3 regions of the Mesorhizobium sp. WSM4898 genome follow, and region 3 is predicted to be linked to each of the others. Evidence: riboswitches for the same ligand, from Rfam matches in the RefSeq annotation. Region 3 holds a riboswitch; each other region holds the start of a gene.

Region 1 (10,538 bases), on a different contig from region 3:
TTGCCCGCGGCGCCATTCGCGCCGTGATGGACAGAGCCATCGATGACCACCGCGCAGCTGATGCCGGCCCCGATGGCCAGGGCCCCGACGGTGCGATGATGCCGGCCAAGTCCGAACAATTGTTGCGCGAGCGCAAATGCGTTGGTGTCGTCGTCCGCCCAGACGGGTACGCGCACGCGTTCGGCAAGCATCGCAGCGATCGGCACATCGGCCCAATTGAACCGGTGGCTCAACCGGCAGACACCGTTATCGATGACGCCTGGTACAGCGATGCCGATCCCGCTGAGCTGGGCGCCTGTCGGTGCCCTGCGGTCGGAAACCAGCTCCTCGACTGCCGAGGCGCAGGCCTCCACCGTACTTTGTGGCGAAAGATCGGGGACAACGACCTGCTTCGTAACAAGTGGAGTCGTGGCAAGATCGGTCAGCACACAATCGATGCCGCCTACCTTCAGCTTGAGCCCGGCCACAAGCCTGCCGGCGTAGTTTATGTTGATCGGGATAGGTCGACGTCCCGGCGCGCCAAGACTCGCCTCCCCTTCCACCAGAATATTTTCCTCGAGCAATTCAGACACGACGAACGTCACGGCCGCGGGGCTGAGGCCCGTAACAGAGGCGATTTCGGCGCGGCTTATAGCACCTTGCCTTCGCAGCAGGTTCAGGATCAGCCGCCGGTTGATCGCGCGGGCCGTTTGCTGATCGCCTTTGAGCTTCATTCCTGCCTCATAATTAATTTTGTAAATTAAGTATTGACCATGCTGACATCCATACGCTACGAATTCGCATGGTTCAATTGGAATCCGGCTGTTCTCAGGGAGGAGATAGAAGCCATGACCAGCGACTTTTCCGCGTTCACCACAACAAGGCGCCGTTTCCTCAAGGGCACTGGCGCGGCACTCGCAGCTTCGGCGACTGGTCTTTGCCTCCCGGCCTTGGCCCAGGCGCAGGAAATCACCATCATTTCCAACCTCAGCAATGTCGAGCAGCGACAGATCCTGCAGCGGCTGGCGAGCGAGTATGAGGCAAAATCAGGCGCCAAGATCGTCATCAACAACATGGACCACGAGGCCCATAAGACGGCAATCCGCAGCTATCTTGTCGTCGGCGCTCCGGATATCTGCTTCTGGTTTTCCGGCAACCGCATGAAGGCCTTCGTCAACAAGGGCCTTTTTGACGACATCTCCGATCTGTTCGCCAAGGAGAACTACAAGAGCGTTCTCGGCGCCACCACAAGCGCGGTTACCGTCGACGGAAAGCAGTATGGCCTGCCGATGGGAGGTCTTCTCTGGGGCCTCTTCTATCGCAAGGACGTCTTCGCCGAACACAACTGGACACCGCCCAAGACCTGGAACGACTTCCTAGCCTTCGGCGAGGCGGCAAAGTCCGCGAAGATGATCCCGATCAGCATGGGCACCAAGGAGCTTTGGCCGGCGGGCGGCTGGTTCGACCATATGAACCTGCGCATCAACGGGCTCGACAAGCACATAGCGCTGATGGACGGCAAAGTTCCCTACACCGATCCGATGTTGACGCCAGTCTTCGACAAATGGAACGATCTGATCAAGGCGGGCTTCTTCTCGCCGAGCCACAGTTCGTTCGGATGGGAGCAGGCGGGTGCTGCCCTAGCGCAAAAGAAGGCGGCAATGATGGACCTGGGCGGCTTCGTTCGATCCGCTTTTCCGGAAGCGGATTTGCCTCAGCTTGCCTACGCGCCATTTCCCGAGATCGTTCCCGGGGTCGCCCGCTACGAGGATTTTTCGGTCAACTCCATCCACGTTCCGGCGAATGCGAAGAACAAGCAGGGTGCGCGCGACTTCCTCGCCTATTTCTACAAGCCGGAAAATCTGGGCGCATTCCTCGCCGCCGAAGGCGCCATCCCGCCTCGCAACGACTGCCCGCCAAGCAAGGACCCGCTGGTCAATGCTGCGGTCGAGGAACTGAAGAAAGTGGTTGGAACATCGCAATATTACGATCGCGACACCGATCCGGACATGGCCCAGGAAGGGATGGCGGGGCTGCAGGAATTCATGGTCAAGCCTGAGCGACGTGAGCAGATCCTCAAGCGCCTCGAAAAAACCCGCAAGAGAATCTTCGGTTGATCCTCCCTGGCTGACGGGCGCCGCCTTTCGGCGGCTCCCGTCTCTCTTTTTTCGGATGGAACGCCATGCCTCCTGTCTGGCGCAGAAATCGTCATTGGTTGACGCCGGTACTTTTCCTGCTGCCGGGCCTCATCCTGTTCGGCTCGGTGATCCTTGCCGCCTCCATCGAGACGGTCTGGATTTCGCTGCACGACTGGGATGGGATTGGCGCCAAGACCTGGGTCGGGCTCGCCAACTATGTCGAACTGGCCGACGATCCGCAGTTCTACGTCTCGCTCAAGAACAACGTAATCTGGCTGCTGATCTTCATGCTGGCGCCGCCGATCGGCCTGGCGCTTGCGCTGATCGTGAATCAGCAGATCCGAGGCATGCGCATCCTCAAGTCGCTGTTCTTCGTGCCGCTTGTGCTGGCGACCGTCACCGTCGGTGTCGTGTTCGGATGGGTCTATGATCCAAACTTCGGGCTGCTGCAGCTTCTCTTCGGCGCCTTTGGCAGTACCGCCCCGGCGCTGCTTTCAGACGAGACCTTCGTCACCTTCGCGGTAGCCGCCGCCGGTCTATGGCCACAGATCGCGTTCTGCATGATCCTGTTCCTGGCGGGACTGAACAGCCTCAACGACGATCTGATCGCCGCCGGACGCGTCGACGGTGCGCGCGGCTGGCGCATGTTGCGCCATGTCGTCCTGCCGCAACTGTCGCAGGTCGGCTTCATCGCCATCGCGGTGACGGTGATCGGTGCGCTGCGCTCCTTCGACATGATCGCGGTCATGACCAGTGGCGGCCCCTATGGCTCGTCCACCGTGCTCGCCTACCAGATGTATCAGGAGTCGATCTTTTCCTACCGCTTTGGCTACGGCGCCGCGATCGCCACCGTGCTGTTCGTGATCATGATCGTCTTCATCGCCTGGTATCTCAGTGGCCTCATCAAGGCCGAGCGGAGCAACGCCTGATGTACCCGCGCCCCATTCCCGAAAACGCCAGGATCCAGCGAGCCCTCTATCTAGGTGGTGTAACCCTGGTCGTGATCCTGTGGCTGCTGCCTCTGCTCGCCGTGATGCTGACCTCGATCCGTTCCAACGAGGAGCTGATGGCCGGCAACTATTGGGGCTGGCCGCAGAAATTCAGCCTGATCGACAACTACAAGGCGGTTTTCGACCAGACCGCCATGCTGCGCTTTTTCCTCAACAGCCTGCTGATCACCATTCCGTCCGTCATCGGCGTTCTCATCCTGTCGACACTGACCGGCTTCGTCTTGTCGCGCTACCCGTTCCGTGGCTCCAACCTCATCTTCGCCCTCTTCGTCGGCGGCAATTTCCTGCCGGCGCAGATCATGATGATCCCGGTCCGCGACCTGATGGTGAGGCTGGGTCTCTACGACACCGTCTATGCGCTGATCGTTTTCCACATTGCCTTCCAGACCGGCTTCGCCACGCTTTTCATGCGCAACTTCATCGCCGCTCTCCCGGGCGAACTGTTCCAGGCGGCGCGCGCCGAAGGCGCCTCGCCGTTCCAGACATTGCGCCACGTGGTTGTTCCGCTGGTCCGGCCTGCACTGGCGGCACTCGCGATCCTCACCTTCACCTTCGTCTGGAACGACTATTTCTGGGCGATCGTCCTTACCCAGAGTGATGCGGTCAAACCCGTTACCGCAGGCCTGAACAATCTGCGCGGCGAATGGACATCGGCCTGGAACATCATCTCGGCGGCCACGATCTTCGTCGCCCTGCCCCCGGTCGTGATGTTCTTCATGATGCAGAAGCACTTTGTCGCCGGCCTCACCATGGGAGCCGTCAAGGGATGATCCGCCGCGAACCCTGCCGCACCCGACACGCACGGAAAGGCGCCTCGATATGAGCAGCGTGGAATTGCGAAAAGTCGACAAGCACTATGCCGGCTACCATGCCCTGAAGACGGTCGACCTGACGATCGAAAAGGGCGAGTTCGTCGTCATGGTCGGCCCCTCCGGCTGCGGAAAGTCGACATTGCTGAAGACGATCGCCGGGTTGGAAACCATCAACTCCGGCCACATCGTGATCAACGGGCGAGACGTCACCAGGGAAGAACCCGGCGACCGCGGCATCGCAATGGTCTTCCAGTCCTATGCACTCTACCCACACATGACCGTGGCCGAGAACATGGGCTTCGGCCTGCGGATGGCCCACCGGCCCAGGACCGAGATCGACGTCGCCGTCAAACGCGCAGCACGGATCCTGCGTCTGGAGGAGCAGCTCGACAAGCGCCCGAAGCAACTGTCGGGCGGGCAGCGCCAGCGCGTCGCGATCGGCCGCGCGATCACCCGCTCTCCCGAGGTGTTCCTGTTCGACGAGCCGCTGTCGAACCTCGATGCCGCGCTGCGCACTCAGATGCGAGTGGAACTTTCGAGCCTGCACGCGCAGCTTGGATCGACGATGATCTACGTCACCCACGACCAGGTCGAGGCGATGACCATGGCCGACCGAATCGTGGTCCTCAACAAGGGCCGGATCGAGCAGGTCGGCTCGCCGCTGGAGCTCTACGCCAACCCTGCCAACATTTTCGTCGCGGGCTTCCTCGGCGCGCCACGCATGAATTTCATCGAAGCGAAAGCAGTGAGCGTCGAGGCATCCAGCGTCTCGGTAGCCGCCGCCGGCCTCCCTGCCATCACCTTGGATGGCATCGACGCCGGCGGCCTTTCGGCTGGTGACGCCGTGACCATCGGCATCCGTCCGGAGGCCCTGCGTGTCGTCGAGCCAAGCGACGACGTAATGCCGGCCTTCTCCAGCCAGGTCCGTCTGGTCGAGCAGTTGGGGCGCGAAACTGTCCTCTACGTCGACGGCTCTCCGCTTCAGACGACCAATTCCGACAGCGGCACCGGCAATTTCACGCTTCAGCTCAACAAGGTTTCTACCCTCGGCGTCGGCGCCGCGTTGCAGGTCGGCTTCGAAGCCGGCGACGCCTACCTCTTCGGCCCCGATGGCCGCACGCTCACGCCAAGAAAACCCCTCGCCTCAGTCTGAACCTCGAAATTTCGAAAGTCCCATACGCATGAACCGCAAAGAGCCCGCTCCGCTATCCGTATGGCGGCCCCTCAATCTTGACCGCTTTCTGCTTGGAGCACCTCATTACCCCGAACATGTCGACGAAGGCTGCTGGCAGCGTGACGCCGAGCGCATGGCCGCCGCCGGCGTCAACACAGTGCGTATGGGAGAGTTCGCCTGGCACATTTTCGAGCCCCGCGAAGGCAAGTTCGAGTTCGGCCTGTTCGATCGCGCGATCGAACTTCTCGGCCGCGCGGGGATCGACACGATCATGTGCACGCCGACAGCCACCCCTCCCCGCTGGCTCACCGTCAACTATCCCGAAGTGCTGCGCGTTGACATGAACGGGCGGGCCTCAAGCCACGGATCGCGCCAGCATGCCGACACCACAAGCCCGGTATTCCGCGCCCACAGCCGCCGCATCACCCGCGCCATGGCCGAGCATTATCGGCACAACCCGCGTGTGATCGGCTGGCAGACGGACAACGAGCTCAACACCACGGTGTCGGAATCGTTCGCGCCTTCGACAAGGCTGGAGTTCCAGAAATACCTGCAGAAGGCCTACGGCACCATTGAGGCGTTGAACTTCGCCTGGGGCGGCCACTTCTGGGCGACGGCCTACGACGATTTCTCGCAGATCGACCTGCCGAGACCGCTCATGCCGTCCTACCCCAGCCCCGGCCACGTGCAGGACTACCATCGCTTTCTGGCCGCCGCGACCGCGGCCTTCCAACACGACCAGGTCGAGATCCTGCGTGTCGCCAATCCGGACTGGTTCATCTTCCACAATCTTGGCCAGCTTGCCGACATCGACTTCCGCGGTCAGTTCGGACAGGACCTCGATTTCATCGGCTTCGACATCTATCCGATGCTCTATGACGAGATGCGCCGAACCGGCGGGCATGCGGCGACCCAGGCCCTCCATCTCGACATATGCCGCGCCTATTCCGGCAACTTCATCGTTCCGGAGCAGGCCTCAGGCTTCGGCAGCCAGCCCGGCTTCTCGACGATGACGCCGGAGCCCGGCGAGATGCGTCGCATGGCCATGACCTCGGTGGCGCGCGGCGCCGACGGTGTCATGTTCTTTCGTTGGCGTCCCGCGCATTTCGGCGCCGAGATCTACTGGATGGGCGTCATCGATCACGACGACGTGCCGCGCCGCCGCTATGACGAGGCAGGCCGCTTCTTCCATGAGATCGCCGCCGCGAAGGAGCAGATTCTTGGCACCGCAGTGCGCATGGACCTCGGCATCGCCGGCGCGGACTTCGACAACCAGGAGGCTCACAAGACCTATCCGATCGGCCTCCCCAGTCCGCTCGAAGACGCGACGCTGCTTCATCGCCACTGCTATCAGAACGGCATTGCATGCGGGTTCATTCATCCCGAAGACGATCTTTCGCGGCTCAAGGCGCTCTACGTCCCGCATTGGGTGATGTGGAAGGATGAATGGAACGAGGCTGTTGAAACATTCGTCCGCAACGGCGGTACGCTGATCCTATCGGCATTGAGCGGGACGAGGGACGAGAACAACCACATCATTCGCGAGCAGGCGCCCGGCAAGGCCCTTGCAGCCCTGAGCGGCGTCAGGGTGGCGGAGTTCGGCCGCGTCGTTCCCGAAGGCGGCAGCGGCCTGTTTCCGCTGTTTCGTCCGGCTCCGATGGGCGCCTATGCACCGCCGCCGCTCCCGGCCTCGTCCGCGGAACGCAAATACCTGTTCACCCTTGGCAATGAAGAATTCCAGGCTGCGCATTTGTACGAGGTGCTTGATGTAGCGCCTGACACCGAGGTGCTCGGCATCTGGTCGAACCGCTTCGCCGCCGGCTCTCCGGCAATTACCGCCCGCAAGGTTGGGCAAGGTCGGGTTGTCTATGTCGGCACGTATCTCACGCCGCAACTGACGGAGAAGCTTGTCGATGTCGTGCTGGCCAAAGCCGGTATAGCGCCTTTGCTGCCCGACCTGCCTGCCGGGGTGGAGGTCTCTGTCAGGGAAGCCGACGACCGCCGGCTGATGTTCGTGCTGAACACCACGGAAGTCGCCGTGATCGTAACCAACGTCCCAAAGGGCCTCGACCTGCTGACGGGCAAGGCCGTTGAAGGAACGCTGCAACTCGACCCTTACGGCTGCGCAATAATTCGGTCCTGAACAAATCGAACCAGCGTCCGTAGACGCCGAACAGATGCTCTTCGAGGCGAAAAATGCGTTCTTCAATCCGCCGCCACAAGGGATCGCAAAAGCGTTTCCTTGGCGGATGACAAGTGGGCCCCGACTGCCAGCTCGACGCGCGCAAGGTCGTGGCTCAATGGGCGTCGATGTAAGAGTTGCTCGATCAAAGCTGCGTGGCTGCGCCCCTTCTCGTCGCTTGTTCGAGGCTGGAGAAGTCATGAAGTCGAGTTGACAGGATAGCGTCGCATCGTCCAACCTAGGCGCCTCACCAGGGGAGTCCCGGCAAGGGGCTGAGATACTGCTAATAGCGCGCAGTGACCCGTTGAACCTGATCCAGTTCATACTGGCGTAGGGACGGTGCGAGGTTTCGCGGGTCGGCAATCCGGCTTCGGCATTCGGGCAGTGCCCGCATCCTAAGCGAAGCGTCACTTCCTCCTCATCGCGTGGACTGGGTCTCCGTGCACTCGAGCAAGGAGGCTCACTCATGGATGCCCACACCCCGACCGTCACCGTCGGCGAATTGCCCGCTTCGAAGAAGGTCCACAAACCCGGTCAGCTCCACCCGGAGCTGCGGGTGCCGATGCGCGAGATCTCGGTCCACCCGAGCGCCGGCGAGCCGCCGGTCACGGTCTATGACTCGTCCGGTCCCTACACGGACACCGCGATGAAAACCGACATCGAGCGTGGCTTGCCACGGCTGCGCGAGGCATGGATCGAGGCGCGCAGAGACGTGGAGCGCTACGAGGGCCGCACGATCAAGCCGGAAGACAACGGCTTCGTCTCAGCCGATCGCCTGACGCCGGAATTCCCGGTTCGCAACAGACCGTTGCGCGCGGCCGGCGGCCGCGCCGTCACACAGCTCGCCTATGCGCGCGCCGGCATCATCACGCCTGAGATGGAGTTCGTCGCCATCCGCGAGAACCTCGGCCGTGAGCAGTTGCGTTCGAAAGTTCAACGTGATGGCGAAAGCTTCGGCGCCGCGATCCCCGACTTCGTCACGCCGGAATTCGTGCGCGACGAGGTGGCGCGCGGCCGCGCCATCATCCCGTCCAACATCAACCACCCGGAAAGCGAGCCGATGATCATCGGCCGCAATTTCCTGGTCAAGATCAACGCCAATATCGGCAACTCCGCCGTCACCTCGTCGATGGCCGAAGAGGTCGAGAAGATGGTGTGGGCGATCCGCTGGGGCGCCGATACGGTGATGGACCTCTCGACCGGGCGCAACATCCACAACATCCGCGAATGGATCGTGCGCAATTCGCCGGTGCCGATCGGCACCGTGCCGATCTACCAGGCGCTGGAGAAGGTCGGCGGCGTCGCCGAGGAACTGACCTGGGAGGTGTTCCGCGACACCCTCATCGAGCAGGCCGAGCAGGGCGTGGACTATTTCACGATCCATGCCGGCGTGCGCCTGCCCTATATCCCGCTGACCGTCGACCGCGTCACCGGCATCGTGTCGCGCGGCGGCTCGATCATGGCCAAGTGGTGCCTGCATCACCACCAGGAGAGTTTTCTCTACGAGCATTTCGAGGAGATCTGCGACATCGCCCGGGCCTATGACGTGGCGTTCTCGCTCGGCGACGGCCTTCGCCCCGGCTCGATCGCCGATGCCAATGACGCGGCCCAGTTCGCCGAGCTGGAAACGCTCGGAGAGCTCACCAAGATCGCCTGGTCCAAGGACTGCCAGGTGATGATCGAGGGCCCCGGCCACGTGCCGATGCACAAGATCAAGCAAAACATGGACAAGCAGCTCGCGGTCTGTGGCGAAGCGCCGTTCTACACGCTTGGACCGCTCACCACCGACATCGCGCCCGGCTATGACCACATCACATCGGGCATCGGTGCGGCGATGATCGGCTGGTTCGGAACGGCGATGCTCTGCTACGTCACGCCGAAGGAGCATCTCGGCCTGCCCGACCGCGATGACGTCAAGACCGGCGTCATCACCTACAAGATCGCCGCCCATGCCGCAGATCTGGCCAAGGGCCATCCGGCCGCCAAGGTCAGGGACGACGCGCTGTCGCGAGCGCGCTTCGAGTTCCGGTGGGAGGACCAGTTCAACCTCTCGCTCGATCCCGAGACGGCGCGCGCCTTCCACGACGAAACCCTGCCGAAGGAGGCGCACAAGGTGGCGCATTTCTGCTCCATGTGCGGTCCCAAATTCTGCTCGATGCGGATCTCGCACGACATCCGCGCGGAAGCGCAGAAGGAAGGGCTCGCGGCCATGGCTGCGAAGTACCGGGACGGCGGCGATCTCTACATGCCCGTCGACAGCACCCCCGAGCGCACGGACACGCCATGAAGGTGCTCATTCGCGGCGCTGGCGTCGCCGGATTGACGCTCGCGCACGAGCTGGCAACGCGCGACGCCGATGTGACCGTGGTCGAGAAACGCCTCGAGATCGCCGGCAATGCCTCCTGGCAGGCCGGCGGCATGCTTGCGCCCTGGTGCGAGCGCGAGAACGCCGAAGAGACCGTGCTGACGCTCGGACGCGGTGCAGCCGACTGGTGGGACGCCGCCTTGCCCGGTCATGTCGCGCGCCGCGGCACGCTGGTGCTGGCTCCTGCCCGCGATGCCGGCGAACTCGACCGCTTCGGCCGCCGAACGTCCGGCTTCAGGCATTTGGACGCCAGCCAAATCGCGGCACTCGAGCCGGCGCTCGAGAGCCGGTTTGGGCGCGGGCTGTTCTTCGCTGAGGAAGCGCATCTCGACCCACGCAAGGCGCTGCTTTCCCTGCGCGACAAGCTGCGCGGGATGGGCGCGCGCGTCGAGTTCGGCCGCAGCTCGGCGCCCGCATCTCAGGATATTGAGGTGGACTGCACCGGCAGCGGTGACAGGCGACCGGAACTGCGCGGCGTGCGCGGCGAGATGCTCATCCTGCGAACGCACGAGATCTCGCTGACCCGCCCGGTGCGGCTGCTGCATCCGCGCATCTCCGTCTATGTCGTGCCCCGCGCGGAAAACCTGTTCATGGTCGGCGCGACGATGATCGAATGCGATGCCGAAGGCCCGATCACCGCGCGCTCGACCATGGAGCTGCTCGGCGCCGCCTATGCGTTGCATCCGGCCTTCGGCGAAGCCGAGCTGGTCGAAACCGGCGTCGGCGTGCGTCCCGCATTCGTCGACAACTTGCCTCGCGTCGAGCGCGACGGGAGGAATATTCGCATCAACGGCCTCTACCGCCACGGCTTCCTGCTTGCGCCGGCCATGGCGCGGCAGGCAGCCGACCTCATCCGGGGAAATCCTGCCGCAAAGGAG
Region 2 (10,538 bases), on a different contig from region 3:
CCGACCTTCAGGTCAAGATGGTTTTCGAACGCGGCGAAACGCGTTTCCCATCCAAGCGCGACGATCGCGATATCTGCCTCCATCGTTTCGCAGGTACCTGCATCTCTCGCCTTCTCGGTGACGGCCAGATGGCCGAAGACTCGATACTCGACAGTTGAAGCGGTCATTCGAGATCGCTCTCGAAAAGCGAGTGCTGGAATTCGGTCTTGAGTGCGGGCCGCGCGACGAGCTCCTTAAACACCGAGTCGGCCCAGTCTTCTGGGAGCCGATGCCTGGTAAAAAGCAGGTCGACCATCCGCGCCGCAGGGATTGTGTTGATTTCGTACGGGCCGCGATAGGAGAACCCGAAGTAAGGTGCAAATCGCCGATGCAATCTGATCATCATCTCCTTCGATGCGGGGTCGGCGCGGTCCACCTCAAAGTTGCCGGCGGCGGAGACCTCCCGGATAAACCCATCCCTTTCCGCCCGACGCAGGACCTCGTCCAGTTTTCCGCTGGGTTGCTCCAGTCGGTTCACCAGCGAGCGCATTTCCTTTAGATCAACCCTGAAAATGCCTCTCTCTGTCGTTCCTAGAGCATTTTCTTCGGCAAACTCTGTCTGGAGGCGAGCGGTCAGGTAACCCAACGCCCGCACCATGCGCACGCTCTCTTCTTCGTACGGATGTGAAAGCGCCTGAAGTCCATCAAGCTTCCGTTGAGAGGCGGCGTTCACAGCCTGTCTCTGCTGTTCGAGATGAATCTGTAAATCCGAGTTGATGAATTCCACCAGTTTTCGTGGATCACTGGAACTCGGAACACTGCGGCGGAAGATCTCTCCCATTATATCAAGGAAATCGCGTATACAGACGTCGCTCAATGATGTGATGATCTGGTGCCCTACGTACGGGTAGTCATGCAGACGCAGCATCTGGCACGCTTTCAGAAAAGCCCATCCCTGTTTCCGGGCGATCGACCTCTTCAGATTTGAAGCATCCGCCTTGCTCATGGGCCGGCGCTTAATTTCCGGGTTCATGAGCGCGAGCGCCAGCCCTTCGGCATAAGGGCGCGCTTTTCGATCAAGAAGGAATTGCTGCTGATCCGCCGTCCTCAAATTCACGGAGAGGAATTCACGTGCTGCATCAGCAAGTGCCACAAGCTCTTCTCTGCCCTCGGAATGACCCGATATGATAACCCGCTCGATGATGTCATTGACGGAAAGCCGCCCCAGCCGGTTTTTGAGCGAAAACGCGCTGAGCGCATCGTTGCGCTCGAGATCACTCCGCAGATGGTCAGGAAGCGCATAGTACAGCCGAAGCGACGACACGTTCTCGCACAGCGTGGCGAACTCCCTCGGATCGACTGAATCAAGATTCTCGACGTCCCGGTCAGCATTCGAGAGCGACTGGCCGGGTATGATCGTCCGGATCGTGTCGTAGAGGCCGCCGATGTAGGCGAGGACCCATTTCACGTTGCCGCGCGTCTTTCTCACCAAGGTGTTCAGGAACTGCTGTTGGAGCGGTGTCAGTGCTTCACAGTCGTCAATCAGTATCTTGAAGAAGGGCGCCCTGTCACCGGCGAAAGATGGGCCATTTAAAAGTGGAGTGATCGCGGTCGCGACCTTGTTAATGATCGCGCCAGGGTCTGTTGCTCTGAAGCCGGTCGCTCCGGCATCGGCGGCAAAGAAGAACGCGTTGAAGCATTCGTCGACGTACCGGGTTATCCCACCCCGCAGCTCATCGATGCTGAAGAAGTCGAGACGGGCAGGTTGGGGTATGAAGTGCAGCACTTCGCGATGCAGTGCCAGGGCGACGTCCCTATCTTCGGAGGCCCGGTATTTCAAGTGGCCGTCGCGTCTGAGCTGGCCGATGCTCTCGAGCAGGCGTTCGACTATCTTCAGCTCCAGATAGTGAGAGAAGATTACGAATTGCCGCGGGATCACGGCGGCCGTGTCGAAGCGTATCCGCTCCGGAATGAGGTTCAGAACGGCGTTGTCGATTAGGGGCGAGAATGTCTCATTGAGCTGGAAGAAGACGCCATACCAAGCGAGCTTGCCGACTTGGTCCGAGAGACTTTTGTCTTCAAGAATATGGACTGTGGAAAGCGAGCGAAGAATGCTGGTCTTGCCGCTGCCTCTCGTCCCTGCGACGAAGACCGGCTTGGCGGCGGCAGAAATCAACGCCGACTTCTGACTGAACCACAGTATCGGGCGGCTTTCGTACTCGATCCTGTTGGGGCCGAACGGATTCTCCATCGCTATTCGTCCCTTACCTTAATGCGCCAAGCCGAGTTTGCCTTGGTGAGGCCGTCTATCTCGATGAAGCGCGCCGCTTGGAGCATCAGAAGAGAGTCTTCCAGATCTAGCCCGAGCTCGGCGGAGGCAGCAATCTCAGTGATCTCGTCCCAGAAGAGTAACCCATTCCCGCGCCTGGTGGCATGGTCGCGCAGTCGGCGCAGCAGGTCAAACGTGTCGTTGTTCAGAAAGGCCTTGCCGTTGGACATGGTCGAAATAAAGCAATGTTCGCCTTCCATGACCGTCCCGTCGGCGACATTGGTGCGGTAGGGTATAAGTCGGATGCCGACGAGCTCTCCCTGATCGGTCGTGAAGAAGACGAGCTCATTGAAACCTGACTGTATCTCTGGTGCTGAGATGCAGATCAATTTGCCGTCCGGAAACCTTGGATCGTTGACGATCTCGACCGGATCAGCATGTATGTGTCCATGCAGGTAGACGATAGGCTTGTTGCCCTGCAGCAGCTGAGTTCTGACAAATCCGCTGTTGAGCATCTCCGCGTATGGCGTAATGCGCGGAGTCTTTTGTGGCAGCAGATTGTGATGGCCGATTATGATGCCGTAACGCATGTCGGGCTGCTGGAGCAATTCCTGTAGGCCTGCAAGCATCTCACGCGAGATGTATGGCGTGTCCATCTGACCGTAATACTCGTCGTCGGACGCCTCCTTGTCTGGATCGCTGGGAGGTGTCGCGGGCGAATGTCCCGAGATGTCCGGCGAGCCGAGATCTAGAGGCTCTGTAGAAGGACTGAGTGCCTCGAGACGATCACGAAGGAACGCGGGAAGGTTTTGAAGCTCCCAACTGCCTATCGCTGTGTTGACGAGGATGAAGTTTGCGCCTGCGGATCCTGTCGGAAGTCTGAAGTGCACGGGTTGGTCCACGGGAACGGTCTGCCAACCCAAGCGGGCGGCTAAACTCGCCATTTCGCTGAATTTCTCAGTCGGTCCAAGTTCGCGCGCGTCATCACGGTTCACATCGTGATTTCCCGGTACGAATATCAACGGAAGCGCCTTTGAACTGCGTCCCTGTGCGCGGCAGAGCAACGTGAAATGCTGGAATGCCGAAGCAATGAAGGTCTTGTCGCCACGGCTCGTGAAATCCCCCATGAAGGCGATCGAATCCAAGGGCTTCGAAGTCGTCAGCCGCCGAAGTTTCGTCAAGACGGCACGCAGCGAAGACGCGCGTAGCTTCTGCGTTATTTTCGGAGCGAACTTGCTATCCTTGGCATCGATGTTGCTAGAGGAAGGATGCCAGTCCGGATAGTGAATATCGCCTACTTGAAGGATTCGCACCCGCCGCATAACTCGCCCCCCTGCCGAGAGCCATAGACTAATCCGTTCGCTTTTGCCAAGCGCGAACGATCATCCGCAGTGTCCTTAACGAGGTAGCCTGCACTTTTCGAGAATTGCCACGGCGGCTATTTTTCGGCTGTGAAGCACACGAGACCCGTGACGTGAGACCCAGTTGCTCAATGCCCAGTTGCTCAATGAGCTTTCTTACGAATAAGGGAGAATTTCCGCGGCCGGACTATCTCTGAGCGAGCGTGCATGACTGCCAACGGAAGGTCTTGCACGCACCCTTGCGATCTTGAGCAATGGTCGCCATGACTTTCTTCTTGCAGGCTTTTGAGTGGCCCAGCCTGCGATCACCAGACCCCACCGATTCTAAAGAGCGTGGCAGATGGGATAGTCGAGGTTGCCCGTGCACAGTCACGCTCAGGGCTTGCGCCGCCCAGAGGACACGCTGAAAAGGCAGATTGGGGCGCAAGCACGCCATTCACGAGAGGTTCGACATGAAGACCATGCAAGAAAAAGACATTCCGGCATTCGTACAAGCAGTTGTGGACGCCGGCTGCAAAATTTGCGCGATTGGCAACTTGGGATACGTCTTTGGCGATGCTGATTTCACGCCAGCGCAACGGAGGGCCGTCGAGCCACAGCTGCGTAGGATTGCTGAAATCTACGGCGAACGCGATCATCTCATGAACGAGATAGCTGTATATCTGCGGTCGATCGGACGCCATGTCGAGGTTGAGCCGAAGACAGGTATTTCCTGATGGCCGTGATCGCGAGAAGCCGTCTTCCAACCTCTGAATCCTAAAGGAGGTGACCCCCAAGGCCGTTCGTCACCTTCGACCAGAATAACCACATCCGTGACCGCCTGAGCTACTTGGTCGATACGCGCACATGGCCAATACAGTTTCTCCATCCTTCACGAAGCGAATGAGGCTTTGGCCATTCAGCCCCGGTCTACGGGGCGTGACTTGTCCCCGATGCATGCGCGAGCTCTCCGCCCGGCTGGCCGCCGGTCGTCGCCACCGGCCGAAGGCGCCCGAATGCGCTTGACAAGATAGCGTCAGCCCGTTCAACCTAAGGCATTCACCAGGGGAGTCCCGGCAAGGGGCTGAGATACTGCTGGCTTTCGCGGCGCAGTGACCCGTTGAACCTGATCCAGTTCATACTGGCGTAGGGACGGTGCAAGCGCTTTGCGGGAGTTTACGCCCGAGGTCCTGTTGCAGCAGGTCTACAGAAGCGTCTTTTCATCCTTCCGGCACAGAACTGGGTCTCCAATGCATGAGCAAAGGAGCCTCACGATGAATGCCCTCACCCCCGCCGTATCGACGGGACCACTGCCCGCCTCGCGGAAAATCCACAAGCCCGGCGTCCTCTACCCGCAGATCAGGGTGCCGATGCGCGAGATTTCCGTCCATCCGACGGCCGGCGAACCGCCCGTCACCGTCTACGATCCGTCCGGCCCCTACACCGATCCATCAGTCGAAACCAGCATCGAAAAAGGCCTTGCCCGGCTTCGCCACGAATGGGTCACGGCGCGTGGCGATGTCGAAGCCTATGACGGCCGCCACGTCCGGCCGGAAGACAATGGATTCGCCACCGGCGAGCGCCTGACACCGGAATTTCCGATACGCAATCGGCCGCTCAAGGCCAAGCAGGGCAAGGCGGTGACCCAACTTGCCTATGCGCGCGCCGGCATCATCACGCCAGAAATGGAGTTCGTAGCCATCCGCGAGAATCTCGGCCGCGAGGTGATGCGCGGCAAGCTGCAACGCGACGGCGAAGCCTTCGGCGCGGCGATCCCAGATTTCGTCACACCCGAATTCGTGCGCGACGAGGTGGCGCGCGGGCGCGCAATCATTCCCGCCAACATCAATCATCCCGAGAGCGAGCCGATGATCATCGGTCGCAATTTTCTGGTCAAGATCAACGCCAACATCGGTAACTCGGCTGTCACATCGTCGATGGCCGAAGAGGTCGAAAAAATGGTCTGGGCTATCCGCTGGGGCGCGGACACGGTGATGGACCTGTCGACCGGCCGCAACATCCACAACATCCGCGACTGGATCGTGCGCAATGCGCCGGTGCCGATCGGTACGGTGCCGCTCTATCAGGCGCTGGAAAAGGTCAACGGCATCGCCGAGGATCTGAACTGGGAGGTCTACCGCGACACGCTGATCGAGCAGGCCGAGCAAGGCGTCGACTATTTCACCATCCACGCCGGCGTGCGGCTGCACTACATCCCGCTGACCGTCGACCGGGTCACGGGCATCGTCTCGCGCGGCGGCTCGATCATGGCCAAATGGTGCCTGCACCATCACCGGGAGAGCTTCCTCTACGAGCATTTCGAGGAGATCTGCGACATCGCCAGAGCCTATGACGTCTCCTTCTCGCTCGGCGACGGCCTTCGTCCCGGTTCAATCGCCGATGCGAACGACGCGGCGCAATTCGCCGAACTGGAAACACTTGGAGAACTCACCAAGATTGCCTGGGCAAAGGACTGCCAGGTGATGATCGAAGGCCCGGGCCATGTCCCCATGCACAAGATCAAGCAGAACATGGACAAGCAGCTCGCAGTGTGCGGTGAGGCGCCGTTCTACACGTTGGGGCCGCTGACGACCGACATCGCGCCGGGCTATGACCACATCACCTCAGGGATAGGTGCCGCCATGATAGGCTGGTTCGGCACCGCAATGCTTTGCTACGTCACGCCGAAAGAGCATCTCGGCCTTCCCGACCGCAACGACGTCAAGATTGGCGTGATCACCTACAAGATAGCCGCCCATGCAGCCGATCTGGCGAAGGGCCATCCGGCAGCGAAAACCAGGGATGATGCCCTTTCGCGCGCGCGCTTCGAGTTCCGCTGGGAGGACCAGTTCAACCTGTCGCTCGACCCCGAAACCGCACGGTCCTTCCACGACCAGACCTTGCCCAAGGAGGCGCACAAGCTGGCACATTTTTGTTCGATGTGCGGGCCGAAATTCTGCTCCATGCGCATTTCCCACGACATCCGTGCCGAGGCCCAGAAGGAAGGCATGGCGGCAATGGCGGCAAAATACCGGGAGGGCGGCGATCTCTACATGCAGGCGGACGAGACTGGCGTACCGGTCGTGCCAGAGGCTCCCAAACCATCATGAGGGTGCTCGTCAAAGGGGCCGGCGTTGCCGGCCTCACCGTCGCTTTCGAACTCGCCGCCCGCGGCGCGACGGTCACCGTCGCCGAGATGCGGCATGGCCTTGGTGGCAACGCGTCGTGGTTCGCCGGCGGCATGCTGGCGCCATGGTGCGAGCGCGAAAGCGCGGAGCAGCCGGTGCTGGATCTCGGACGCGATGCTGCCGACTGGTGGGATGCGGTGCTGTCGGGTCAGGTGACACGGGCCGGGACATTGGTCGTGGCCGCGCCGCGTGATGCCGGTGAGCTTGACCGGTTCGCCAGTCGCACGTCAGGGCATCGGCGCGTCGATGAAAACGAAATTGCGCTCCTGGAACCCGACCTCGCCGGCCGCTTCCGGCGTGGATTGCTCTTCCCCGACGAGGCTCACCTCGACCCACGCCCGGCGATGGCGGCACTTCATGACAAGCTTGCGACCATGGGTGTCAAATTCCACTTCGGCTGCGACGCCCGGCCTGTTTCGGGATTCGCCCGTCAGATAGACTGCATGGGAATGGCAGCGGCCGATGACAGGCTGCGCGGTGTTCGCGGCGAAATGCTGATCCTTCGCACGCCTGATGTCTCGCTGTCGCGGCCGGTCCGTTTGCTTCATCCACGCTTTCCGCTTTATGCCGTGCCGCGCACCGATCACCGTTTCATGATCGGAGCGACGATGATTGAAAGCCAGAGCGCCGGACCGGTGACGGCGCGTTCCATGATGGAGCTGCTGGGCGCCGCCCATGCCCTCCATCCGGCCTTTGGTGAGGCCGAGATCGTTGAAACCGGTGTGGGTGTCCGTCCGGCATTTCCCGACAATTTGCCACGCGTCGAAACAGACGGTGAGATCATCGCGATCAACGGTCTTTATCGTCACGGTTTTCTCCTCGCCCCCGCCATGGCGCGCCAGGCTGCCGACCTGGTTTTCAGTCAAGACAGAACCAAGGAGCATGCTCATGAAACTGATGGTCAACGGCGAGGCGCGTGAGATTGCCGCCACCACGCTGGCCGAGTTGCTTGCCGCGCTCGACTATGAGGGCGATTGGCTCGCCACCGCCGTCAACAGCGACCTCGTGCACAAAGCCAACCGCGCGGAGTTCCAGTTGAGCGACGGCGACCGGATCGAAATCCTCTCGCCCATGCAGGGCGGCTAGCATGTTGGAGCTTTATGGAACCGAGCTTTCGTCGCGCCTGCTTCTCGGCACGGCTCAGTATCCTTCGCCGGCCATCCTTGCCGATGCAGTCAAGGCATCGGGCACGTCGGTGGTGACCGTCTCGTTGCGGCGTGAGATGGCGGGCGGTAGGGCCGGCGAACAATTCTGGTCGTTGATCCGCTCGCTGGGCGCCAGAACCCTGCCCAATACCGCCGGCTGCCTCTCCGTCAAGGAAGCCGTCACCACCGCGAAAATGGCGCGCGAGGTCTTCGGCACCAACTGGATCAAGCTCGAAGTGATCGGCAATCACGACACGCTACAGCCGGATGTGTTCGGTCTGGTTGAAGCCGCCCGCATCCTGTGCGAGGACGGCTTTGCGGTATTCCCCTATACCACCGACGATCTCGTTGTCGCCGAGCGGCTGCTGGAAGCGGGCTGCAAGGTCCTGATGCCGTGGTGCGCACCGATCGGTTCCGCCTTGGGACCGGTCAACATGACGGCGCTGCGCTCGATGCGCGGATATTTCCCTGGCGTCCCGCTGATTGTGGATGCGGGGCTCGGACGGCCGTCGCACGCGGCCACCGTCATGGAACTCGGCTTTGACGCCGTGCTCCTGAACACAGCGGTCGCCAAGGCGGCAGATCCGGTCGGCATGGCGCGTGCTTTCGGTAAGGCGGTCGACGCCGGTCGTGAGGCGTTCAGTTCGGGAATGCTCGAACCGCGCGACGTCGCCGTGCCATCGACACCGATGGTCGGCAGGGCCGTTTTTTCATGAAGCTCGATCCCTTCTACCTGATCGTCGACAGCGCCGCCTGGATCGAAAGGTTGGCGCCGCTCGGCGTCAAGCTGATTCAGCTTCGCATCAAAACCATGGATGAAACCGGGCTGCGCGCGGAGATCCGCAAGTCGAAGGCCTGGTGTGTCCAACACAAAAGCCAGCTCATCATCAATGATTATTGGCGCCTGGCAATCGAGGAAGGCTGCGATTTCGTGCATCTGGGCCAGGAGGATTTGCAAACGGCCGACCTCTCGAGGATACGGGCAGCGGGCGTCAGGCTCGGATTGAGCACGCATGATCATGTCGAGCTGGAAACGGCCATGTTTGCCGAGCCCGACTATGTCGCGCTCGGTCCGATCTATCCCACCACTTTGAAGAAAATGAAGTGGGCACCGCAAGGGCTAGAGCGGATCAGCGAGTGGAAGCGGCGGGTGGCGCCGATCCCATTGGTCGCCATCGGCGGCCTCAACCCCGACCGCCTCGACGGCGTCTTTGAGGCCGGCGCCAACAGCGCCGCAGTGGTCACGGACATCACGTTGAGCTTCGACCCCGAAGCGCGCACGCGAGAATGGATCGAAAAGACGGACCGATGGCGATGAGACGAGAACCGCATGTGCTTGTCGTTGGCGGATCAGATTCCAGCGGGGGTGCTGGAATAGCACGCGACATCGAGACGATCTCTGCCGTTGGCGTGCGCACCTGTCTCGCCGTCACAGCGCTAACGGTGCAAACGCACGACGCCGTGATCGAAATCCATCATTCGCCACCCAGCATGGTGGCCAATCAGATGTGTGCCGCGCTACAGGCCAACGACGTAGCCACAATCAAGATCGGCATGCTGGCGACTGCCAAGATCATTGTTGCCGTTGCCGCAGTGCTGCGCAAATTTCCGCAAGTGCCGGCAGTACTCGACCCTGTGCTGGCCTCCACCTCAGGCCGCGCACTTCTGGAAGCAGGCGCTATCGCTGCCATGAAGCGCGATTTGATGCCGCTTTGCTGCATTGTCACGCCCAACCTTCCTGAACTGGCGCTCCTTACTGGTTCCGAACCGGCTTCGGATGAGGACGGTGCGCTCCAACAAGGACAAAGACTGCAGGCCGTCGGCCCTCAGGCCCTGCTGATCAAGGGTGGGCACGCGTCGGGTCCCCGATCGGCCGATATTCTGTTACGCTCCGATCATGAACCCATCCACTTCGACACGCCGCGCCTTGCTATATCGATGCGCGGAACAGGTTGCATGCTGGCCAGCGCGATTGCGGCGCATCTGGCGAAGGCGAAGTCGCTCGAAGATAGCGTGCGCGAAGGCAAGCTGTTTGTGTTCGAGAAGCTTCAGAAATGCCGGCTGAATAATCACAACGTTCTGCGTCCAGCCAAGCAGACCCATTTTCCAGAATTTTTCCAGTAGCGAGACTGGAGGGCTACTGCTTCTCTATGCCATCCTTACAACGCGTTGAGTTCCACTGTGCCGTCCAGAATTATCTGTCGTTGTCCAGAATTAAGCCGGGCTTAGAACTGAAACGAACCCGCCGAAAGGTACGAGCGGCCCTCACTCGATAAGGGTTACCAAACCTATTCCTGTGGGCTACCAATCCGCGTGGTGGGTGGCCTTAGGTTACCAATCAGTGTGGCGTCCGGAATTATCTGCCTCTCTCCGGAATTAAGCCGAGATTAGAAGATCGGTGCGGTATTGCGCCCGGTCAAACCGTGTCGATTTGCGGCGTAGCCGACGTGTCTCACGCTTGGCGGCGTCGCACGCTGGTCCCGATTGTCGCCCGAATATCTGCCTACCGGCGACAGTGAATGCGCCAAGCTAGACCTTCGTCGATAGGGCGGCTCCGGTTTACCAATCCTGTCGTCCTAGGTTGACCAATCCGTTGTCGACCGTGAGCGGGTTTACC
Region 3 (10,538 bases):
GCGGTCGCCTATGACGGGCGCGGTGCCCTCAGCCCGTTCTCATCTGCCTTTTCGCGCCACGCGTTGGCGCCCAACCAGGAAATCCGCACGGTGATGGCGGCGGTTCGCCGCGACGTGGTCAAAGCCACCAACGGCAAGCAGGTTCCGTGGGAGAATTCCTCGCTGGTCGACGAGGTGGTGCTGATGCGCCACGATGACGCCGAGGGTCAGGAGGTCACGGCCAAGCAGAAGCAGCCGGATCCGGAGAGCGGCAGCCAGATCACCGGCGCCGCCGAGGCGATCGAAAATCGCGATATCAGCATCCCGGTTGGCGTCGGTCCGGTTCCGCTGAAGCTCGATTTCCCCAGCAACGACCCCGCACTCAGCCTGAAGCTTGCAAGCTATCCGGCAACGGGAACTCTGTCGCTGCCGGACCGGACCCTGTCTCCGGATTCCAGCCTGATGGCCGGTGAAGTCGATAATTTGCGTTACGAGCCGCAGATCGGCTCGGCTGCTCCGGTCCAGATTGGCTTCCAAATCCGCGGCGGCAACGCGTCCAAGGCAGCGATGATGAAGCTGTCGCCAAGCGTCGACCCCTGCGACCAAGCGGCGGGCGCACCGCTCGACCTGCAGGGCGTCGCGCCCGGCCGTTTGCAGAACGAGATCGCCGGCGAGGCCGCTGAGGCCTGCCAGGCGGCGGTGAAGGCCTACCCCGACGTCGCTCGGTTTCGCTACGAGCTTGGGCGGGCGCTGCTGGCGTCCGGCAAGGTCGACGAGGCCAGGAAAGCTATCCAGGAAGCTGCCGACAGGGGGCACGTCCGCGCCATGTTCGAGCTCGGCCATATCGCTTCGTCCGGAATAGGACTGGCCGCGGACTCCGCGAAAGCGATCAGCTTCTATTCAGAAGCATCCGACAAGGGAGACCCCTATGCGATGGCCGCTTGGGGGCGAGCCTTGTTCAATGGTGTCGATGTCGAGCGGAATACCGGCAAGGGATTGGACCTGCTGCTCAAGGCGGCGGCCATGGGGCACGTCAACGCGATGAACGATCTCGCCGTGATCTTCAAGGATGGCCGCAACGGCGTGCCCGCCGACGAGGCCCGCGCCTTGGCTTTCCTCAAAGCCGGCATCGCGCGGCAAGAGGCATATTCCATGAGCATTCTCGGCCTTCCCGCGCGCAGCACCTTAACGGTCGCAGTGTGCAAGCCGAAGGTCGTGACGAAAATAGTCACCAAGGTAAAGGTTGTCCGCACACCCGCGCCGAAGACGCCGACGGTGACAGTCCCGACAGTGGTCAAACCACCTCAGACCGATACCGGACCGGCGCCCTGGCGCGGCAGTAGCGGCGATCATTCAGGGTCCGGCGGCGGCGGCCAAAGTGGTGAGGGCAGCGGAGGCAGCACCGGCGGCCAGACCAGCCCTGAAGGCGGCAGCAGTGGCGGGCTCTGATTGCTGCGGCAGCCGCGCGCCCGGCTTGACCGAATAGAAGCGCGCGGCTGATTCGTTGCGAAGCACTTGCGCGGATGCCGACCCTACTTGTCGGTGACGATCTTGACCTTGTCGCCGGCCGACACGCTCGCGCCCGGCGACATTGCGTTGAGCACCCGGAACAGGTCGAGCTTTCGGTCGACGCCGACCATTTGAGCGGCAAGCGTGCCCATGTTCTGGCCGGGCTGCACAGTGACCACCCGGATATGCAGCGGCTTCAGCGCCGCCTTCTCGGCCGCGCTCAACGTGCGGAAGGAGCTGCTGACGGAGCGCGCGACCGGCTCCAGCGCGGTGCTGGCCGAGGGTGCCGCAGTCAGCAGCCGGTAGACCTGTCCGCCGGCCCGGATGACCGCGATATCGAACTGCCACCCTTGCGCGCTGGCATGCGCCATCGCCGCCTCGTTGCCGTTGACCGTTTCCTGGCGCACGCTGGCATCGTCCAGTCCGGCGACCCAGCCGCTGCGGATATAGTCGGTGAGCGACACAGACTTGTCGATCGCCACGCCATCGAAGCGGATGGCGATGTCGCCCGGACCGGTCGCGGTCACCGCGGCCGCCGAATTGTCGATGACGAAACCCTCGGGCACCGAGAACGACACGCCAAGGCCGGGATGCAGGAAGGTCTGGCCGCGCACATAGCCCTCTTCCGGCGTGTCGCCGTAGAGCAGCCCGTCTATGCCGGCGAGGAAGGCATCGCGGTCGCGCGTGCCGACGCCGGGCGGTCCGAAGTTGCGGGCGAGCCGCTGCGCCAGCTCAATGCGCTGCGGCGTGTTGGGATGCGTGGCCAGGAAGTCGAGGCTGGCATCCGTGGCGCCGCTGACCGAACGGAAATCGGTATAGGCCGACATCGACTGCAGGAAGCGGCCGGCCGCATAGGGGTCATAGCCCGCCTCGCCGATCGACTTGATGCCGATCGCGTCGGCCTGCAGTTCCTGGTTGCGCGAAAACTGCGCAAGCCTCAGCTTGCCGCGGATGAGCGCGGCCTTGGCCGTCGGGCTGTCGCCGAGCACGTCGGAGACGACCTTGGTCGCCAAGCCTTCCTCGGCCTCGAGCTGCTGTCGCTGCAGGCCGTGATTGGCGGTGACGTGGCCCATCTCATGCGCGATGACGGCCGCAAGCTCGGAGGAATCATTTGCCAACGCCAGCAGACCGCGCGTGACATAGAGATAGCCGCCCGGCAGCGCGAAGGCGTTGACGTTGGGCGAGTTGAGGATGGTGATGCGATAGGTCTGGGTCGGATTGGCCGAGACCACCGTCAGATTGCCGACGACCTTGGCCACCATGCGCTCGAGCTTCGGATCGGAATATTCGCCGCCATAGGTGGCGAGAATCCGCGGATGCTGCGCTTTGGCCATTTCGGCCAGCCTGGCGTTGGCGACGACATTGTCGACGGTGATCGGCTTATCGGAGGGCTGGAAGCCGGACTCCTGCACGTCCGGCGGCGTGAACATCTGGCAGCTCGCCAGCGCCACGGCAAAGCCGGCCATCGCGAAAAATCGCGCCAGCGGCTTAGTCCATACTCTCTCGATGCTGGCCGTCAGATCGGCTTCCTTTCATAATCTTTTCGGCAAATCACGGCCCACCCGGACCAGCATGGCCGGACCTAGCCACACTCCCCCCGACAAGGCAAGCAAACGCCTGATCACCCGCGACCGGTTTGGCCGTAAATTATGTCCGCTTCCGGGCAATGTGTTGTCATCCGGCAACGCTGCCGCCTCGATCGCCGATATAGCGCCGGAAGGCCTCCGGTCCAGCACCGTCGAAGAAATCGGCGGCCGACCCTGTGGCCGCGACCCTGCCCTCGTCGACGAACGCGATCTGCTGGCCGATGCGGCGCGCGTCCTGCGGCTGGTGCGTGACGAAAAGCACGGTCATCTGTCGCTCGGCGTGGATGCCGGCCACGAGATCGAGCATGTCTTCGCGCAGCGCCGGGCCGAGCGAGGCGAAAGGCTCGTCGAGCAGAAGCACCGGACGGCCCCGTATGAGCACCCGCGCCAGCGCGACGCGCTGCCGCTCGCCGCCGGAAAGCTCGCGCGGCAGCCGCTTTTCCTTGCCGGCAAGGCCGACACGCCCCAGCGCTTCCGCGACCGCGCGGTGGTCGTCGGCCGTGAGCTTGAGCGATGGCGAGCGGCCAAGCCCGACGTTGCCCTCGACCGAAAGATGGGCGAACAGGTTGTTTTCCTGCAACACCATCGACACCGGCCGCGCCGAGGGCGGCGCATTGTCGACATCGATCCCGCCGATCAGCACCTTGCCAGCATTGGGTGATTCGAAGCCGGCCACCAGATTGAGCAGCGTCGACTTGCCTGAACCGCTCGGCCCCATGATGGCGGTGATCCTGCCGGCGGCGAATTCGACATCGAACCGGAAGGATGCCTCGCCATAGCTGAAGGATACGCCGTCCAACGTGACGGCCAGGCCCTTCGTGGCTGCGATGCCATTATTATCCCTCGTCATGCCTTTGCCTCCCGCCCCAGCCAGTCGGCGGCGACAACCAGCATCAGGCAGACGAGGCCGAGCAGCAAGGCCAGCCCCGCGGCGTCGGCGGTCCGGTAGCTGCCCATGCGCGCGAGTAGAAGATAGGGCAAGGTCTGGACGGAATCGCTGCCGAACAGCGCGATCACGCCGAGATCGCCGAGCGACAGCGCCATGGCGAACGCAAAGCCGGTGGCCAAGGGCCGCCGGAGCGACGGCCAGTCGACCAGCCGCAGCCGGTTCCAGCCGGAAATGCCGAGCGCCAGGCAGAGTCGCTCGTGGCGCTCGCTCGCCGCGTCATAGGCAGGGCGGACGGCGCGAATGGCAAATGGCATCGCCATCACCGCATTGACCGCGACGACCATGACAGGTGCGATGGCGAACACATCGGTGATGTTGCGCAGAGCCAGGAACCAGCCGGCGCCGATCACGATGGGCGGCACGACCAGCACGAAACCGGCGCCGGTGTCGGCGGCGTGTTCGAGCAGCGACATGGCGCCGCCCGCGCGGCGCCGCAGGGCCAGTGCGCGTCGGGCGGCAACCAGCGACAGCGACAGCATCACGCAAAGCAGCGCCGAGAGAAAGGAGAGCCCGGCGCTGGTGAGCGTCGCGCGGCGCACGGCGTCCTCGCCGGCCAGCCGGCCGAGATCCGCCTCCAGCCCGGCGAGCACGGTCGCCGCCATCGGTGCGGCGACGAACAGCAGCGCAAGCACGATGAGGCCGGCATTCAACACGGCCTCGGTGGTGCTGGTCGCAAGATAGCGGCGTGGCGCTACCGGCAGATTCGCATCGCCGACCGTGTTGGCGCCGAGTCGCGTCAGCATGGCGACCACGACGAAGGTCAGCACGATCTGCAGAAACGTTAGTGTCACGGCCCGCGCGGGATCGAAATCGAAGCGCAGCGCCTGGTAGATCGCGACCTCTAGCGTCGTCGCCGCCGGCCCGCCACCCAGCGTCAGTACGATTGTGAAGGAGGTGATGCACAGCATGAAGACCAGCCCGGCGACCCCCGGCAGCACCGTGCGCAGCGCCGGCCATTCGATCAGCCGGAAGGCCGACCGAGCGTCCATACCGAGCTGGCTCGCCAGCCGCCACTGGTCGGCCGGCACGGTGCCGAGCGCCTCGAGGAACAGCCGCGTGGCCAATGGCAGGTTGAAGAAGACATGCGCGACCAGGATGCCGGAAAGGCCGTAAATGCCCGGCCATTCCCCACCGCCGAACGTGCCGAGGATGCCGGCAAAATAACCGGCACGGCCGTAGAGCGCCAACACGCCGAGCGCGGCGACGATGGCCGGCAGCGCCAGCGGCACCGTGAACAACTGCAGGATCAGGCGACGTCCGGGAAAGTTCGTTTGCCTGGACAGGGCGCGGCCGACGAACACTGCCGGCAAGACCGAAAGCAATGTCGACAGCAGCGCCTGCCAAAGCGTGAAGCGGGCGACGCGGAGCAGATAGCTGTCGAAGGCCGCGGCAGCGCTGGACGGACCGCTCGCGCCTTCGAGGATCAGGCCGGCGAAGGCGCCGCCGATGAGCAAAGTGATGGCGACAAGGGCGATGATGCCGGCGGTGATGCGAGGGTCAGGGCGCGGCGTGGATTGCACGCTGCACCACGTTGGCTCGAGCTAGCGAACGCCACGTTCCGTCGCACCCCCCTCTGTCCTGCCGGACATCTCCCACTCTAGGAGGGAGATTGGCAGCTTTGCCGCTCTTCCTACACCGTCGGCGGCTAGCGAAATCACCGATGACCGCGAATTTCCCCCTTTGCGGGGGAGATGGCCGGCCGGACAGAGGGGGGTGCTCAAGCGCCATCCTGCGTCCTACTTGCTCATCGCCGCCAGCCATTCATCCACCCAGGCCTTGCGGTTGGCCGCCACCTCGTCCGGGCTGAACAGCAGGGTTTTGGTCGGCTTCACCAGCTTTTCGAAGGCCGGGTTGAGCGGCTTGTCGGTCTTGCCGGCCGGGAACATCCAGTTGGTCTCCGGGATGATGTCCTGGAACTTGGGCCCGGTCATGAAGGCTATGAATTTTTCCGCCAGCGGGTTCTTCGCGCCGGTTTTGGTGATGCCGGCGACCTCGATCTGCAGATATTCGCCCTCCTCGAAGGACGCCGCCTGATAGCGCTCGGTGTTCTCGGCCACCATGTGGTAGGCCGGCGAGGTGGTATAGGAGAGAACCATCGGCGCCTCGCCCTTGGTGAACAGACCATAGGCCTCGCTCCAGCCCGGCGTCACGGTCAGCACCTTCGGCTTCAGCTTGGCCCAGGCTTCCGGCGCCTTGTCGCCATAGACCGACTTGACCCACAGCAGCAGCCCGAGGCCCGGCGTCGAAGTGCGCGGATCCTGGATGATGATCTTGTCGGGGCCGGCGCCCTCGACCAGTTCCTTCAAGCTCTTCGGCGGCGTCTTCAGCTTTTCGGTGTCGTAGACGACGGCGAAATAGCCGTAGTCGAAAGGCACGAAAGTGTCGTCTTTCCAGCCGCCGGGCACATTCAAATCGGCCACCGCGCCATGCCGCGCGAATAGGCCGCTCGCCTTGGCATCCGCGGTCAGGTTGGTATCAAGGCCGAGCACGACATCAGCCTTGGTGCCGGCGCCCTCCAGCTTGACGCGGTTGAGCAGTGCCACGCCGTCGGCAACCGAGACGAATTCAAGATCGCAGCCGCATTCGGCCTCGAATTCCTTCCTCACCGCGGGCCCGGGACCCCAGTCGGCGGTGAAGCTTTCGTAGGTGTAGACGGTAAGCTTGTCTTTAGCCTCGGCAGGTCCGCCTGCCAAAAGCGAAACAAGGCCGACTGCAAGAACAAGGTTGGACAATAGCGAGCGCATCGGCGCCTCCTTCGTTCGCGTTAAAGGAATTGAGGCGTCGGATGGTCCGAAACGTCTAATCCCTCCGCCGGTACAAACCGGATCAGGTTCAGCGGGTTGGCTTTGTGCCTCTCAGCCGGTTCGCAAAATCAGCGTCCGGCACCCCGTTAGAGCATTTCGAGACATAGGCCCGGCCGATGCGGCGCGCAAGCGGAAGTTTCCTGGGCATCCATCAGGGTTCACCGCGGTAGCGAAGTGCGATTCCGTTTGGACGCGCCCGCTTCCGTTTCGTTGGCCGGGCTGGTAAGGGCGACGGCCATGGGCACATTCACCATCCTGCTTGGCGGCGATCTCGTCCGCACGCCTCGGCTCGATCGCCAGATCGAAGGCTCCCGCATCATCGCCGCCGATGCCGGTATCGGCCATGCCGATATGCTTGGCCTGCTGCCGGAGCTCTGGGTCGGAGATTTCGACTCGGTGCCGGCGAGCCTGCCGGAGAATCTGGCCGCCGTGCCGCGCAAGATTTTCCCGACCGAGAAGGATATGACCGACGGCGAGCTCGCCATTGCCGCGGCGCTGGCGCGCGGCGCCACCAGCCTGGTGCTGGCCGGCGCCTTCGGCGGCAAGCGCGCCGATCATGCCTTTCTGCATTTGGCTCTAAGCGTGCGGCTGGCCGAGGCGGGCACGACCGTGCTGCTGACCAGCGGCGCCCAGGAGGGCGTGCCCATCCTGCCGGGCAAAGCCGGCTTCGACTACGCCGAGGGCACGCTGTTCTCGGTGCTCGGCTTCTCCGACCTCGCCGGCCTGACGGTCTCAGGCGCCAAATGGCCGCTGGACGGTGTCGAGGTGGCGTTCGGCTCATCGCTTACCATATCAAATGAGATCAAGGATCGGCTCGAGATCGCGCTCGAGCGTGGCCGGGCGCTGCTGCTCGCCCACCCCTATCCTCTTCCCGAAAGCTGACATGGCCCCGCCTCTTCTCAATCTGGATGGCATAAAACTGACTTTTGGCGGCACGCCGCTGCTCGACGGCGCGGCACTGAGCGCCTCCGCCGGCGAGAAGATCGCGCTTGTAGGCCGCAACGGTTCGGGCAAGTCGACGCTGCTCAAGATCGTCGCGGGGCTGATCGAACCGCAGGACGGCGAAGTATTCCGCCAGCCCTCGGCAACGGTGCGCTACCTGCCGCAAATGCCCGATATGGATGGCTTCGCCAGCGTGCGCGCCTATGTCGAAGCCGGCCTCGGGCCGGCCGACGACCCGCATCGCGCCACTTATCTGATGGAGCATCTCGGCCTGACCGGCGAGGAGCGGCCGAACGACCTTTCCGGCGGCGAGGCGCGCCGCGCAGCACTCGCCCGCGTCATGGCGCCGGAGCCCGATATCCTGCTCCTCGACGAGCCGACCAATCATCTCGACCTGTCGGTCATCGAATGGCTGGAAGAAGAGCTTGCCCGCACCTCGTCGGCCGTGATCCTGATCTCGCACGACCGCCGCTTTCTCGAGCGCGTCTCGCGCGCCACCGTCTGGCTCGACCGCGGCCAGACGCGCCGGCTGGACAAGGGGTTCGCGCACTTTGAGGAATGGCGCGACCAGGTGCTTGAAGAGGAAGAGCGCGAACAGCACAAGCTCGGCCGCCAGATCGTGCGCGAGGAGCATTGGCTGCGCTATGGCGTGACCGCCAGGCGCAAGCGCAACATGCGCCGGCTCGGCGAGCTGCAGGCCATGCGCCAGCGTTTTCGCAGCCATCGCGGCGCCGAGGGTTCGGCGACGATGGTGGCAAGCGACGCCGCTGAATCCGGCAAGCTGGTGATCGAAGCCAAGGGCATCGAGAAGAGTTTTGGCGACCTCACCGTGGTCAAGGGCTTTTCGACCCGTATTCAGCGCGGCGACCGCGTCGGCCTTGTCGGGCCGAACGGCGTCGGCAAGACGACGCTTCTCAAGATGCTGACCGGCGAGCTGCCGCCGGATGCCGGCACCGTGCGGCTCGGCGTCAATCTGGAAATCGCAACACTCGACCAGAAGCGCGAGGCCGTCGACCCGCAGGAGACGCTGGCGAATTACCTGACCGACGGGCGCGGCGAGAACCTTGTGGTCAATGGCGAGCAGCGCCACGTCGTCTCCTATATGAAGGATTTTCTTTTCAAGCCGGAGCAGGCGCGCACGCCGGTGCGCGAGCTTTCGGGCGGCGAGCGGGCGCGACTGCTGCTGGCCCGGGTGCTGGCGCGGCCGGCGAACCTTTTGGTGCTCGACGAGCCGACCAACGACCTCGACATGGAGACGCTGGAGCTGCTGCAGGAACTGGTCGCCGGCTTTGCCGGAACGGTCGTCCTGGTCAGCCATGATCGCGATTTCCTTGACCGCACAGTCACCAGCGTGATCGCGCCCAACGGCGCCGGACGCTGGATCGAATATGCCGGCGGCTATTCCGACATGCTGGCGCAACGCGGCGGCTCGAAGCTGGAGGAGCGCAAGGCAAGGCCGAAGGCTGAAGCGAACGAAGCGACGGCCAGGGCCGAACAGACCAGCGCTAAAAGCCCGGCCAAGAAGCTCTCCTTCAAGCAGAAGTTCGCGCTGGAATCCCTGCCGAAGAAGATCGAGGCGGTGAGCGCGTCCATCTCAAGGCTGGAGAACAATATCGCCGACCCGTCCTTCTACGAGCGCGATCCCGCATCGTTCCAGAAGACCATCGCCGCGCTCGACAAGGAGCGCACCACGCTGGCCTCACTTGAGGAAGAGTGGCTGGAGTTGGAGATGCTGCGCGAGGAGATGGAAGGCTAGCCGCTATCGGCAAGGCTCAGAGGCAGGCCTCGCAGATCGCAGCGATATGGCGTCTGTCGGTGCCGCAGCAGCCGCCAAGCACGGCTATCTGGCCGAAGCGGTCGCGCATGGCGCGGTAGCGCCGGCCGAGGTCGACAGGATCGCCTGGATCGAGTTCGGTCGCCGCATCCAGCTCGGCATGGCTTTTGGCGGAGGCGTTGGCCCGCACGCCGCGAATGCGCCTGATCCAGCGTCCGTCGCCGGCAAGGACGGCGTCGAAATGGCTCGGATGCGCGCAGTTGATCATGAAATATGCGGGGGCGCCGTCCGTTTCGTCGTCAACGGTCTCGATGGCGTCTCTCAGGCTCTCCCCCGAAGGCAGGCGTCCGTCCGTCTCGACGGTAAACGAAATCACCGACGGGAGCCCCACCGCCATCGCGGCACAGGCTATTCCGGCAGCCTCCTGCGCATAGGTCATCGTGATGGCGCTGACCATATCGGCGCTGGCATCGCGGAACGCCTTGACCTGATCGCCGTGATAGGTCTCGGCCTCGGCGGGCGTCATGACTGTGTCAATGCGGTAGCCGTCGCCACGGGGCCCGACCACCCCATTGACCAGCACGGTCATGCCACGCGCAACATAGGGCGCAGCCAGCGCCCGCGCCCATGACACTGCCTGCATGTCTATGCCCGACAATGCGACTTTCGAATAGCCGAGCTTTTCGCCCCAGTCCGGATTGGCGCGCCACGTCGGAGTATCGAGCACGAAGCCGACCCCGTGTTTGTCGGCGATGTCGAGATACTGGCGGAAATAGCGGGCCAACGTCGTCCGCCCCTCCTCCTCGCCAAGAAGCGGAAAGGCGGCGAAGGAGGGCAGATCGAGGCCTTCCAGAAAAACAAGCGAGGTCTCGAGGCCGCCATCGGTCAGGAAAACGGCTTCACCCAGCTCACGAACGTCGATCTTCGCACTGGTCATCGCCGTCTCCGGTCAGACCTGCCGCTTGCGCGACTATAGCATTTGAGGGCGAATTTGC

What was found. Region 3 has a riboswitch for thiamine pyrophosphate ahead of thiB (thiamine ABC transporter substrate binding subunit). Riboswitches for the same ligand answer to the same signal wherever they lie in the genome.
Region 1: linked by a shared signal. The riboswitch ahead of thiC (phosphomethylpyrimidine synthase ThiC) and the one ahead of thiB (thiamine ABC transporter substrate binding subunit) in region 3 are both predicted to bind thiamine pyrophosphate.
Region 2: linked by a shared signal. The riboswitch ahead of thiC (phosphomethylpyrimidine synthase ThiC) and the one ahead of thiB (thiamine ABC transporter substrate binding subunit) in region 3 are both predicted to bind thiamine pyrophosphate.

What each region holds. Positions count from the first base shown of each region.
Region 1 covers NZ_JARTVQ010000002.1:772,290-782,827, forward strand. Annotated here, with positions in the region: gene P9228_RS11150 (ROK family protein) at 1-713, opposite strand, end outside; gene P9228_RS11155 (ABC transporter substrate-binding protein) at 828-2,096, shown strand; gene P9228_RS11160 (sugar ABC transporter permease) at 2,162-3,046, shown strand; gene P9228_RS11165 (carbohydrate ABC transporter permease) at 3,046-3,897, shown strand; gene P9228_RS11170 (ABC transporter ATP-binding protein) at 3,947-5,092, shown strand; gene P9228_RS11175 (beta-galactosidase) at 5,121-7,256, shown strand; TPP riboswitch at 7,538-7,650, shown strand; gene thiC (phosphomethylpyrimidine synthase ThiC) at 7,762-9,582, shown strand; gene thiO (glycine oxidase ThiO) at 9,579-10,538, shown strand, end outside.
Region 2 covers NZ_JARTVQ010000017.1:24,893-35,430, reverse strand. Annotated here, with positions in the region: gene P9228_RS30270 (hypothetical protein) at 1-167, opposite strand, end outside; gene P9228_RS30265 (hypothetical protein) at 164-2,230, opposite strand; gene P9228_RS30260 (metallophosphoesterase) at 2,233-3,570, opposite strand; gene P9228_RS30255 (hypothetical protein) at 4,062-4,325, shown strand; TPP riboswitch at 4,643-4,759, shown strand; gene thiC (phosphomethylpyrimidine synthase ThiC) at 4,863-6,698, shown strand; gene thiO (glycine oxidase ThiO) at 6,695-7,696, shown strand; gene thiS (sulfur carrier protein ThiS) at 7,665-7,862, shown strand; gene P9228_RS30235 (thiazole synthase) at 7,864-8,637, shown strand; gene P9228_RS30230 (thiamine phosphate synthase) at 8,634-9,239, shown strand; gene P9228_RS30225 (hydroxymethylpyrimidine/phosphomethylpyrimidine kinase) at 9,230-10,045, shown strand.
Region 3 covers NZ_JARTVQ010000011.1:90,475-101,012, reverse strand. Annotated here, with positions in the region: gene P9228_RS28185 (caspase family protein) at 1-1,428, shown strand, start outside; gene P9228_RS28180 (M48 family metalloprotease) at 1,512-2,954, opposite strand; gene thiQ (thiamine ABC transporter ATP-binding protein) at 3,163-3,924, opposite strand; gene thiP (thiamine/thiamine pyrophosphate ABC transporter permease) at 3,921-5,543, opposite strand; gene thiB (thiamine ABC transporter substrate binding subunit) at 5,760-6,767, opposite strand; TPP riboswitch at 6,810-6,923, opposite strand; gene P9228_RS28160 (thiamine diphosphokinase) at 7,065-7,709, shown strand; gene P9228_RS28155 (ABC-F family ATP-binding cassette domain-containing protein) at 7,711-9,525, shown strand; gene P9228_RS28150 (homocysteine S-methyltransferase family protein) at 9,542-10,480, opposite strand.